Methanococcus maripaludis: one gene and its partner. The protein of the gene in region 2 binds, or shares a complex with, the protein of the main gene of each other region. Links are inferred from orthologs where the notes say so. Each region holds a gene or a part of one and is shown on either strand. Other genes may lie near its edges.

Region 1 (6,684 bases), on a different replicon or contig from region 2:
ACGAATGCTAAACCAATACTTTGAGTTACAACTTCTGAAATAGGTACACCTTGAGTCATTGCCATGTATCCGAGTGTTCCAAATACTGCAAATCCTGCTAAGAATGAAAATCCACAATTCATTAAAGAAATTGTAAATGCGCTAGCAGTTAAATCTGATTTTTTAGGTAAATAGCTTGAATATGCTATCATGATACCAAATCCAAGACTTAGTGTAAAGAATATCTGTGAAAATGCATCAATCCAAACTTTAGGAGTTAATAACAATGCAAAGTTTGGAGTTAAGTAGTATTCGATACCTGCAAGTCCGCCAGGTAATGTAACGCTTCTTGCAACAAGTGCGAGTATCAAGAAGAATAATACAGGCATTAAAATCTCATTTGCTTTTTCAAGACCTTTTCTAACACCCGAATTTACAACCAAATAATTTACGCCCCAAATTAAAACTAATCCTGCAAGTACTGGTAAATTAAATCCTCCAAGGTCCCCGTGACCTGAGGAAAGTGCCAGAATATCACCAAAGAAGAATCCACCAAAGTCTGTTGGGAATCCTACCATGAACAACTTAGCAAGGTAAACTAAAGCCCATGCAATAATTGCGGTATAGTATGTCGTGATAATGAACGCGGTAGCTACTGCAAACCAGCCTATCCATTCAAAGTTTTTTCCAAGCCTTCTTAAAGCCAAAGGTGCTGAACCTTTTGTAGAATGCCCCAATGCAAGCTCCAACACCATTACCATTATACCTACAAACAATAAAGCAACAAAATAAGGGATTAAAAAAGCCCCACCACCATTTTCATATGCCATGTACGGGAAACGCCAAATATTTCCGAGACCAACTGCAGAACCAACTGCAGCTAAAATGAAACCCATCTTAGAGGCCCATTGTTCTCTTGCCATACAATCACCACCATTTTTTTTAATACAAACACTAATTTTTCAAAATCGACTTATATATAAATTGTTATTTAGATTCGAACAAATAGCCATTAAAAAAGTAGATTTATGGAATTAAAACAATTGAAGAATTAAAAAAGGATTATTCAAGATTATTTTCTTTGAGTCTTTCAATAACTCTATCCCATGAAGGAAGATTGGTCTGGCATCCCACCCGTTCCACGACAAAAGAAGCTACACAGGAACCAACAAGCCCGCATTTCTTTAAATCGTTTCCTTTTAAGTATGCAGTTAAAAATCCTGCCCTGTAGCTGTCTCCAGCACCAGTCGGATCTTTTGCTTCAGTTAAAATTGCTGGAACTTTTATTGTTTCGCCTTCTGAATAGATAATACTTCCCTGTTTTCCGTAAGTTACAATTAAAACCTTAACTCTATCCATTAACTCTTTTTCAGAGATGCTTAATAAATCAAGAGTTCTTTGGAATTCGTGGTTGTTCATGAATAAAAAATCAACATTTTTTATGATGTTTTCCATGTTTTCTTTTGAATAAAGAGTTAAATCCTGCCCTGGATCGAATGATACAAGTATACCCATTGAATTTGCTTTTTTGGCACATTTTAAATTGTAATTTGGATCCCCTGTTGCAAGGTGAACGATTTTCGAATCAAATTCTGGAACTTCGATATCAAGGTAATGTTTTGCAGCACCCCATAAAAAGTACGTAATCTGGTTGTTTTCAGGATCCGTAAATATCCATGCCTTTGGAGTCTCTTCTTCAGTTGAAATAAATACATTTTCAGTTGAAACTCCCAATTTTTCCAGATATTCTCCGTATCCTGAATCTTTAAAGTCTGTTCCAACACACGAAAGTATTTCTGATTTCACGCCCAAATTTGCAATTTCTGCTGCAACGTTACATGCAGCACCGCCATAGTATTTTTTAGCAGTTGGAATCTGCATTGAAGTGTTTAATTCCGGAAATTTATCCACGTTAAATATATAATCGAGTGCAATATGTCCTACCGCCGTTATCTTACCAATTTTATCCATTAAACCACCAAATTATTATTAATCCATTATTTTACTGCTTCAATCGCATCTTTTAAATTTATCAAGTTTTTGTAAATTGCAGAACCGACAACTACACCGTATACTCCGATTTTCTTAAATTTTAAAAGGTCGTCTATTGTAGTAACTCCGCCTGATGCCACAATAGGTATTTTAAGGTTATCAACGAGTTCTTTTGTTGGTTCAATATTTATTCCATTTAACAAACCTTCGCTGTCAACATTTGTAAATAGAATACTTCCTGCACCCATTTCTTCGAGTATTTTTCCAATTTCTACCGGAGTATACTTCGTTTTTTCTTTCCAGCCTTTTATTACAACTTTACCATCTTTTGCATCGAGTGAAACCATTATTTTTTCACTGCCAATTTTTTTCGAGAGTTCCCTGATTATTTCAGGGTTTTCTACAGCAACAGTCCCGATTATTACTTTTTCTGCCCCTTTTTCAATCAAATATACTGCATCCTCGATAGATCGAATTCCACCGCCGATTTGAACCGGAACTCCAGATGTTTTAATTATATCTTCGATAAATTCATCGTTTACCCGTTTTCCGTCAAGTGCACCATCGAGATCCACGAGGTGAAGCATTTCTGCACCCTCGCTTACCCATTTTTTTGCAATTTCTGGAGGATTATCTAATTCAACGTGTTTTTTATCAGGGTTTCCCTGAATAAGCTGTACACATTTTTTATTTTTCATATCCACTGCAGGAATAACTAGCACAATATCCACCTTTCGTGTAAATACGTCGTAAAAATAGGAAATCAACTTAGCCTGAAATCTATTTTACATTAAATTTCAAGCTATATATGAATATCCCAATATAGAAAAACAGAAAAATTTAAAAATGGAGGTTATTTTTACAAATTTAAAATGGCAGGAAAATCCAGTAAATATTAAAATAAAAGAGTTAAAGATATCTTGCTCGTTTTTCAACTTCTTTCATGCATTCCAAAACAGATTCGGCCAGATTATAAGTTTTATAGCCTTCAACTATTTTATTCCATACTCTATCGAATTTATCGTAGTGAATACTCATTATAGATTTTTTTAAAACAATCAGATCAATTGCTTTATCTTCAACTAAATCACTGTATTTTCCAAGCCCAAAATCGATAACAAAAGTATTATCTGAAACTATAAAGTTTGAAGTCGTCAAATCATTGTGTACGATTCCACCGACATGCATTTTTCCAATAATTTTTCCCAAATCTTCACAAAAATCAATACTTCCTTCTTCAATTTTTTCTTTTGCAATTTTTCCGTGAATATAGCTCATTGCGATTTTTTTGTTTTCTTTATCGATGTCAAAAATACTCGGTGCATAAATTCCAAGTTCCTTAATCGCTGCTAAAAATCTGGCTTCTTTTACCGTTCTTCTCATTCTTATTAATTCATCCAGTTCAGATGTACGGTAACCCTTTTTAACTCGTTCTTTTGTAATCGATTCAAATTCTAAGTACCTTCCTTTAGAAATGTCTGCTTCGGCTCCTTTTCCAATTAAATGTTCTGGAATTATTCTAGATTTGATGTTACCATTTTCAGAATTGTTATTTTCTTCGTGAATCCAGTTAACTTCAACCATGTCGCTTCGGTAGTTAGAAATTGGTTTTGTATCTGCCAAATCCATTCTTTTTCCATTTAAATACTGCAAAATTCCAAGCCATGCAATCATTGCACCGTTATCTCCACAAAATTCCCGTTCTGGAACGTAAAAATCAACATTCTGTTCACTGCACATTACATCCAACATTTCTTTCAAACGGTTATTTGCAGCAACTCCGCCAACAAGCATTACTTCTGCTTTATTTGTATGTGCAAGCGCCCTTTCGGTAATTTCTGTAAGCATTGAAAATGAAGTTTCCTGTAATGAGTAACATACATCCTCAATTCTTTCTTTTGAATCATATTTTTTCATTGCAGCTGTTAACAATCCTGAAAGAGAAATATCCATGCCCTTAACAGTATACGGAAGTTTCATGAATTTGTTTCCGTCTTTTGCATATTTCTCGACGTAAACTCCACCAGGATGTGGCATATTGCAGTGCCTTGCAAACTGATCTAAACAGTTTCCTATTGCAATGTCGAGTGTTTCTCCAATTACGCGGTATTTTTTTCCAGTGTATGCTAAAACTTGCGTGTTTCCCCCACTTACATACAAAGTTAATGGATCTACTGCATCTGTTTTTAATTTACCAATTTCAACGTGGCTTATACAGTGGTTTACCCCGATTATCGGTTTATTTATTGAAAGAGAAAGTGCCCTTGCAGTTGTTGCAGTAACCCTTAAACTTGGGCCCAATCCCGGACCTAATGAAAACGAAACTAGATCAATCTTTTCGATAGGAACTACTGTTAATGCTTCTTTTAAAAGTTTTACAAAAGTTTCTGCGTGGTGATCTGCAGCTTCCCTTGGATGAATTCCCTGTACTGGCGGAGTGTAAATTATTGTTTTGTTAAATAAAACTTCTCCTTTAGAAGTAATGATTCCAACACCAGTTTTTTCCGCAGTTCCTTCAAATCCAATACATATTAAGTCTTTAGAAGTATCCATAACAGCCACCAAATTAATAAAGCATAAAATAACCAATTATTAAAAAAAGATGCTTACAAATAAACAAGTAATTAATTTTTTATATTGTGTATCCTAATTAAACATATAAATTTTATGTAAATTACAACGTATAATTTTATTCTCACCATATAGAGGGAAAAAATGAAAACACTGTTGATACATTCCGATTATTTGGAATTCGAAGCCAAGGAAAAAACAAAGATTGCAGAAGATGCTGATGTTTTAAGCGGAAAAATGGATGAATGTTTAACCGTTTTTATTGCTGTTGAAAAAGATGACGAATCTGATCCAGATGCAGTTGTTAAAAACGCGGTTGAAGAAATAGTAAAAACTGCTGACAATTTAAAAGTGAAAAACGTTGTAGTATACCCTTACGCACACCTATCAAGCGATTTAGGATCCCCTGCTACTGCAAAAGAAATTTTAGCAGAAATTGAAAAAGAACTCTCAGGAAACTATGAAGTACTCAGAGCACCATTTGGATGGTACAAAGCATTTAAAATCAGCTGTAAGGGGCATCCTTTGAGTGAACTTTCAAGAAAAATAACAACTGAAAGAAAAGAAGAAGTTAAAAAAGAAAAAATTGTTTCAAAATTCTACATAATAAACGGAGAAAACCTCGAACTTACCGAAGTTAACGACGAAATTATCTCAAAAATGGAAGATAAAGGACTTTTAGCTCTTTTAAAACACGAACTCGATATCAAAGAAGAAGGAACCGAAAAAGGAGAACCTCCTCACGTTAAATACATTAAAGAAAAAGAAATCTGCGATTATGAACCTAGTTCAGATGCAGGACACTTCAGATGGTATCCAAAAGGAAAATTAATAAGAGATTTACTCTCAGACTATGTGTACAACCTTGTTGTAGAAAGGGGCGGAATGCCTGTTGAAACTCCGGTAATGTACGACCTTCAAAACAATGCGATAAGAGAACACGCTGATAAATTTGGAGAAAGACAGTACAGATTCAAACAAGGAAACAAGGATTTAATGCTTCGGTTCGCAGCTTGCTTTGGCCAGTTCATGATGAAAAAAGACATGTACCTCTTACCAAAACACATGCCTCTTAAATTATACGAACTCTCAACATACAGCTTCAGATACGAACAGAGAGGAGAATTAGTTGGTTTGAAAAGATTAAGGGCGTTTACAATGCCAGATATGCATACAGTCTGTATTGACATGAAACAGGCAATGGAAGCATTTGAAGACCAGCTTTGGATGGGTTTGAAAACAGGAGATGACTTTAAAACTCCTTACGCAATAATTTTCAGATTCACAGAAGACTTCTTTGAAGAAAACAAAGACTGGTTCTTTGGAATGGCAAAAGAATACAAACAAAAATACGGAAAAGATGCAATTCTCGAAATCTTACCTGGAAGAAAACATTACTGGGTTGGAAAAGTCGATATGGCAGTTGTTGACAGCTTTGGAAGGCCAATTGAAAACCCAACTGTTCAAATTGACGTTGAAAGCGCTGAAAGATTTGGAATCGTTGTTCATGATGGCGATAAAAAAGTTCACCCAATCATCCTTCACTGCTCCCCAACAGGAAGTGTTGAAAGAGTTTTATGTGGTCTTTTAGAAAACGCTTACTTAAATACATTAGAAAACAAACCTCCTGCACTCCCAACATGGTTAACCCCGATTCAAGCAAGAGTTATCCCGGTTGGAGATAAACATGAAGAATTTGCCCTTGAAGTTGCAAATAAATTAAGAGCTTCGGGAATAAGAGCTGACTTTGATGATAGAGAAGACAGCATGGGTAAAAAAGTTAGAAACGCTGGAACTGACTGGGTAAACTATGTTGTTGTAATTGGTGACAACGAAATGGAAACCGGTAAATTAACCGTAACCATTAGAGAAGAATCAGAACTCAAAAAAGCTAAAAAAGAAGCATTGACTGTTGAAGAATTGATTGAAAAAATAACTTCCGATGTTAAAGATGCTCCAAAAAGACCACTTCCACTCCCAATGAAGTGCTCAGTACAGCCAATCTTTAGATAATTAACTTAATTAAATTTTTTTAAAATCTTTTTTTTGAAATAAATTAAAAAAATAGTATTTTATTTAGTTTTGAAACTTTCTGCATCTTTTGCTAATTTTCTTGATATTTCTATCATTTTCTCTGCTGAA
Region 2 (6,455 bases):
CCGTCTGATTTATGCACTTGAACTCTTGCACCATCGTATTTAGTTTCAAACTGGGGCATTTTAGTTTCAATTATTGCAGCTTCAATTGACGGGGTTAACTGTGCAAGCATCGGTTTTATTGGCCTGAATACTTTTAGCTGTAATTCCGAATCATTTTCAATGTTTGAACCAGAAATCAATTTTTCGCCCAAAAGTCCGATATCGTTTGTTACTGCGTATATCTTTTCAACAGTTTCTTTATTTATATTAAAATAATTTGAAAATGAGGCCAAAATTGTTGGAATATTCATTCCAATCCTCATATCTTCCAAAATGAGCCTTGAAATATACCTTGATTCAACGGGAGTTGCTAAAATAAGTAAATTTGAAATTATTCTTGTTTTCTTCTTTTGGGAAGAATTTCCCTCAATTTCAGAGAGTTTTTTTAATGTGGAGTAGACTTCTTCAAGAGTAAGTGCCTGGCTGAATAATGACACCTGTTTTATATTCGAACTTAAATTTTCAACAGCAATTCCAATGTCCCCAGTTTCTTTTATTTTTGATTTCAAATCTTTTTCAGAAATTCCTGTAGTTTTCACTGCTTCAAGCAATAAATTTGGTCCGATACCGATTTCTTTATTTTCAAATTCTGCAAAAACTCTTCCAATCGTAATTTGTGACACTTGTTTTAAATTTTCAGGTTTTCCATTAGTTTTGATAAAATCGATTAATTCAACAAAATAGTCTGTTTTTTCAAGCCTTTTCGTAGTTTTTTCAATTTTATCAAGAATTTTACAAAAATCAATAAAAAGCATTATTACACCTTAAAAAATAAAAAAGATATTATTTTAAGTCAACTTCAATAACAATTCCATCTTCAGGTTCAGAAGGTTCTGTTTCTGGAGTCTTAAGTTCTGTTTTTTCAGGAGTTTCGGGAACTTCTTCTTCACTTTCTTTAGAATAATCTGGGTCATTTAGGTATTTTTCCATATTCATTATATAATCTAACGAATCGTCAAAGTCTTCAACGGCCTGAGATACAGTTTCAATAGCTTCTTCTTTTGAACTATTTCCAGAAATATTTTCTGTAGTATTTACAACCTTTTCTGAAAGTTCCAAAGTCGAATCTGCATAGTCAAAATAAGTTTCGGTAAATGAATCCGTGGTATCCAATAATTCTGAATCATTCAGAGTCTTCATTCCAACCATTAAAATCATCATAACGACAAAAACTGATATAAGTATTTTTAACTGCTGCATCATTTTTTCACGACAGTATCGATTTTTAATATTTTTTAATTTAACCTTCTTTTAACCGCTTCAGAGTGGTTAAATAGCCCCTCTGCTTCTGCAAGAGTGGTTACGATATTTCCAATTTCCATTAAACCTTCTTTTGTCAATTCCTGAACTGTTGGTTTTTTAATAAATGTTTCAACGCTGAGTCCAGAATACATTTTTGCACATGCGGACGTTGGAAGAACGTGGTTTGTACCGCTTGCATAATCTCCAACTGGAACTGGCGCATAGTTTCCTAAAAAAATACTTCCAGCATTTTCAATTGATTTTAGTACTTCTCTTGGATTTTTTGTCATTATTTCCAAGTGTTCTGGAGCATAAGCATTTGAAAGTTCAATACATTCATCAAGCGAACCAATAACAATTGCAGAATTTAAAATTGATTTTTCAATGATTTCCGTTCTTTTAGCAGTTTTTATTTCCATTAAAATTCTTTCTTTAATTTTTTCAGCTTTTTCTTTTGAAGTAACGGTTATTACACATGATGCATTGGGATCGTGTTCAGCTTGCGCTAAAAAGTCCATCGCAACATATTCTTCATTTGATGATTCATCACACATAATAAGTACTTCTGAAGGGCCTGCTGGAAAATCAATTGAAACTTCTCCGTAAACTAATTTTTTAGCAGCAGTTACAAAGATGTTTCCCGGTCCAACAATAATATCGACTTTTGGAATAGATTTGGTACCATATGCAAGAGCGCCAATAGCCTGGGCTCCACCAATTTTATATATTTCATCAGCCTTAGCAATGTCTGATGCAACAAGTGTTGCGGGATTTCCTTCGGTTCCGTTTGGTGGAGACGTTACAACAACTTTTTTGACACCTGCAACTTTTGCAGGAGTTACCGTCATTAAAACGGTAGACGGATAAAATGCCCTTCCACCAGGAACATAGCATCCAGCCTTCTCAACACATCTGATGATTTGTCCTGCTTTAATTCCGTTTTTTTCAACTTCCCATTCTGTTAAATTTTTAAACTGAATTTCGTGGAATTCTTTGATATTCATATAAGCTTTTTCAAGGGATTCAACTACTTTCGAATCAATTTTTTCGTACGCTTTATCGATTTCTTCGGAAGTTACCTTAAAATTATCAATTTCAACACCATCAAATTTTTTAGTGTATTCTTTTAAGGCATTATCCCCATTTTTTTGAACGTTTTCTAAAATTTCACTTACCGTTGGTAAAATTCCTGAAATATTTGTTTTGTTCCTGTTAATTATGACATCTAAGTCTTTTTCGTTTAATTCGGATATTTTTTTGACTATCATAAACCACACCAACTATTGAACCTCGATAAGAGCAATTTTTTCACAAACTCTTTCAATTAGTTTTCCGTGAAGGTTAATTTCGAAAACTTCCCTTATCTTTTTTTCTTTTTCTTCATTTAATTCAAGAACACTATCGTCAACGAACCCATTAACGATGTTTTTAATCTGTTTGAACGTTTTTTCATCAGTGCATATAACACAGATATTTCCCTTTCTTGCACCAAGGACTTTTATTGCATTAGATATTTGTTTTTGTCCGGATGCACGAAGCAGGATTTCCATCCAGATATTTTTCGATATATTATTTTTTGTTTTTGCCTGATATATGCTATGCAAAACATGTGTTTTTGTAGCAATTAGGTCTGCATTTAATATTTGAAATTCAAGGCCCATTTTAAAAATTTCATCAGGGACTTCTGCATCTCTAATGCCTTTTATTATCATATTTTCGCTCTTATTTTACTTTAAAATCATTTAAAACATGAATTTTAAGAATAGTCATAATATTATATTTTAATATACCTTTATATTTCTTTTATAAGTATTTATTTTAAAATTTATTCGATAAATTAATGTTTGGAAGTTTTTAGCATTAAATATCAAATTTTATATATAAAATTGAACTTAAATCTCAGTATTATATAAAATTTAAAGAAAAGGGAAAAATCATGAAAGTTATTTTAGTTGGTGCAGGTCCTGGTGACGAAGGATTGATTACGTTAAAAGGCGTTGAAGCGATAAAAAATGCAGATGTAATTGTTTATGATGATTTAATTGGGGAAAAACTTTTAAAACATGCTAAAGAAGAGTCTGAACTTATTTATGTTGGAAAAAGAAAGGGAAAGCACTCCTACAAGCAGGAAGAAATAAACGAAATTTTAGTCAATAAGGCAAAAGAAAATAAAAATGTTGTACGACTTAAAGGTGGAGATTCTTTTGTATTTGGGAGAGGCGGGGAAGAAGTACTCGCTTTAAAAGAAGAAGGAATAGAATATGAAATGGTACCTGGAATTACTTCTTCGATATCAGTTCCAGAAATTTTTGGAATTCCGGTAACCCACAGAAAAGTTGCAACGTCTTTTACTGTTGTAACTGGACACGAAGCGGTAGACAAGGCTGAAAACGAAATGCAAGTCAAATTAAGCGAATTAAATGCAGATACAATTGTAATCTTGATGGGAATTACGACTCTTGAAAAACACGTAAAAGAATTATTGAAAAACCCAAAAAGAAATGAAAATACCCCAGTTGCAATTTTGATGGATGGAACAAGGGAAAATCAAAGAATGGTTAAAGGAACCCTCTCAAATATCGTTGAAAAGGCAAAATTGGAAAATGCATGCCCTCCGGGAATTATTCTGGTTGGAAATGTTGTAAATGTACTTTAAAATTAATAAAAACTTATAAAAAGTAATACGGCCATACTGCAAGTATTAGAATAACTGGTGAAAACTTGAACGAAGACTACCAAAAAACAATTGAATTCCACGGCCACGAATGTCCTGGGGTTGCAATAGGATACAGAGTTTCAAAATACGTGCTTGACCACTATGAAAGATCTGAAGACGAACAGCTCGTTGCAATAGTTGAAAATAACTCCTGTAGTGTTGATGGAATACAGCAGATGCTTGGATGTACATTTGGAAAAGGAAATTTGAAATTTAAAGATAACGGAAAGCATGTTTACACTTTTTATTCAAGGGACAACAACAAAGCGCTTAGAATGTACTTAAAATACAATCTCGCAGATAAGGTTGGAACATTTAATAAAAAGTTCAATGAAGGAACGTTAACAGAAGAAGAAAAGAAAGAAATGTTTGAAAGAAGAAAAGAAGCTATAAAACACCTCTTGGAAGCCCCTGAAGAAGAATTGTTTGATGTGAAATGGGTAAAAATTGAAGAACCAACAAAAGCAAGACTTTACCCTTCACTTACCTGTGATAACTGTGGAGAGACATTTATGGAAATTAAAGGAAGAACAATTGATGGTAAAATCGTTTGTAAAGAATGTTTCCAAAAATTAGTTCACTAAATTCTTTTTTATTTTTTGATTTTAAAAGATTTTTAGATTAAATAAATATTATAGAAAATTCAGCCTCAAGTAAAAATAGGCTAAAATTATGGTAATCATAAACAAAGGGAATATATAATATATAATAATTCGATTTTCAGCGTTTTTTAATCTTTTCTTTTTTGAAATTATTTTTTTATTAATATGCCGCATGGATTCAGATCTGGAGTTTGCAAATTCATTCGAATCATTGATTTTTTTACTAACTTCCTCTTTTAATTCCCCAATTTCATTTTTAATCTCAAAATATTCTGAAATAGCTCCCATAATTAGGCCCCCGGTATATGGTAATAATATATTGTTATTCAAAATATTAATACTTTTTAAATTATCTAAAATACATAATAATTTTTTTAAATTTTAGAATTTTTCAAAAAAATAAAGAGGTATTTATCCTTATTCACGATTTAAGTATTCGTAAGTGAATGCAGCAACTATTGCACCGAGAAGTGGGCCAATAATGTATATCGGAAAATAGTACCAGAGATTTAAGCCGTAAATACTGTCTATTAAGTAAGGTCCAAAAGTCCTTGCAGGATTTAATGATGATCCTGCGATATTTCCTGTTGTTGTGATTATTGCACCGACTGTTAAACCAATAACCAGCCCTGCAAATCCCGCTGGGGCGCGTTTGTCGACAGCAACACCCATAATAACAAACATCAACAGGAAGGTTCCAATAAATTCTGCAAGTATTGCTTGGAAATAACTTATTCCTGAAAATGGTGCGGTAGCTCCAAGCCCCCCGACTGTTACGGAATCAAGTCCAACACATGCAAAGAACAGTATGGAACCTATTGCAGCACCAGTTAACTGGGCTATAATATAGGGAATTACTTCTTTTGTGGGGAATTTTTTAACCGCCCATAGACCAACAGTTACTGCCGGATTAATATGTGCTCCAGAAACACGTCCAAGTGAATAGATTACTGCGGCAATTGCTAGTGCAAATGCAAATCCAATTGCAAACCAGTCTCCAAGTCCCCCAAGAAGTCCGATTCCTGCAGTTCCCGTATTATTTGTAATCATTAAAGTCATTGCAGCAGCACCGGGTCCAAAGAATACTAAAACACCTGTTCCAAGGCATTCGGCAAGTAATCTTTTGACCAAGCTCATTTTTTTCCCTCCTGAAGTGCATTATAGCAAGGCATACAGAGCATTCTTGGAATAGTTTTTTTTAATTTTGTAGCCGGGAATGGATAGCCACCTTCCCACTGGTCAACTTCTTCACGTACAACGTGATTCATACAAACTCCCATTCCACAAACGATACACGAAGCAACTGCATCTGTATCTTTTCCTTCTAATTTACATAGATAACACTTCATATTCCCCCTCCTTTAAAATGAAGAATAGTTAGTTAGATTGCTTCTTTATACTGACAGTATTGGTGTCTGAAGTCTACTAAACAGGCTGTTGCACAATCTTTACAGACTCTTGCAGGTGCTCCCGGAGTTTCTTTATGTAGTGCAATAATGTTTGTCATTAGTGTTGCAGTTATGGGTTCACTTGTTAAAAGACATGGATAGTCTGCAAGTCTCATCAATGCTGAAAATCTAACAGTTATTGCACATGCCGGGTAGGCATACCTTTGTGGATTCATTATGACCTGATTTTTGAAAATGGGATTGAGGTCTACTTTGAAATTACCTACTTTTGGAGTTATTGGGGCATCGCTTCCATTTTTAACTCTTCTAGCTTTATCGATTAACTTCCAACCCCTATAAATCATGTCCATGAAATCATGATTGTGAAGTTCTGCAGCAGCGCCTCTGGTGGGGTAGAGCTGTACATAGTTGTGGAATCTTTTGGTGAGTAGATCTACAACCGTCGGT

The links.
Region 1: the proteins of cgi121 (region 2) and HNP90_RS05545 are in contact, whole or in part, in a crystal structure (PDB 3ENH), measured with the Methanocaldococcus jannaschii proteins. The link is inferred for Methanococcus maripaludis from one-to-one orthologs.

The regions. Positions count from the first base shown.
Region 1 is NZ_JACDUL010000003.1:39,652-46,335, forward strand. What follows is about bases 2,203-5,162. They hold HNP90_RS05545 (bifunctional N(6)-L-threonylcarbamoyladenine synthase/serine/threonine protein kinase), read right to left. Parts: upstream 4,525-5,162; coding sequence 2,881-4,524; downstream 2,203-2,880. Other genes in these bases: hisA (1-(5-phosphoribosyl)-5-[(5-phosphoribosylamino)methylideneamino]imidazole-4-carboxamide isomerase), read right to left, coding at 2,203-2,693; HNP90_RS05550 (threonine--tRNA ligase), read left to right, coding at 4,687-5,162. Outside these bases: HNP90_RS05530 (sodium-dependent transporter), read right to left, coding at 1-902; HNP90_RS05535 (carbohydrate kinase family protein), read right to left, coding at 1,042-1,950; more of hisA, read right to left, coding at 1,977-2,202; more of HNP90_RS05550, read left to right, coding at 5,163-6,555; HNP90_RS05555 (methyl-accepting chemotaxis protein), read right to left, coding at 6,615-6,684. UniProt on the Methanocaldococcus jannaschii protein: Required for the formation of a threonylcarbamoyl group on adenosine at position 37 (t(6)A37) in tRNAs that read codons beginning with adenine.
Region 2 is NZ_JACDUL010000002.1:254,682-261,136, reverse strand. What follows is about bases 1,278-4,008. They hold cgi121 (KEOPS complex subunit Cgi121), read right to left. Parts: upstream 2,994-4,008; coding sequence 2,562-2,993; downstream 1,278-2,561. Other genes in these bases: HNP90_RS04210 (FmdE family protein), read left to right, coding at 4,003-4,008; cobA (uroporphyrinogen-III C-methyltransferase), read left to right, coding at 3,218-3,937; hisD (histidinol dehydrogenase), read right to left, coding at 1,278-2,549. Also shown: HNP90_RS04235 (ATP-dependent DNA ligase), read right to left, coding at 1-794; HNP90_RS04230 (hypothetical protein), read right to left, coding at 823-1,242; more of hisD, read right to left, coding at 1,275-1,277; more of HNP90_RS04210, read left to right, coding at 4,009-4,581; HNP90_RS04205 (hypothetical protein), read right to left, coding at 4,630-4,887; HNP90_RS04200 (MIP/aquaporin family protein), read right to left, coding at 5,017-5,736; HNP90_RS04195 (DUF2180 family protein), read right to left, coding at 5,733-5,948; HNP90_RS04190 (DUF2193 domain-containing protein), read right to left, coding at 5,981-6,455. UniProt on the Methanocaldococcus jannaschii protein: Component of the KEOPS complex that is probably involved in the transfer of the threonylcarbamoyl moiety of threonylcarbamoyl-AMP (TC-AMP) to the N6 group of A37, a step in the formation of a threonylcarbamoyl group on adenosine at position 37 (t(6)A37) in tRNAs that read codons beginning with adenine.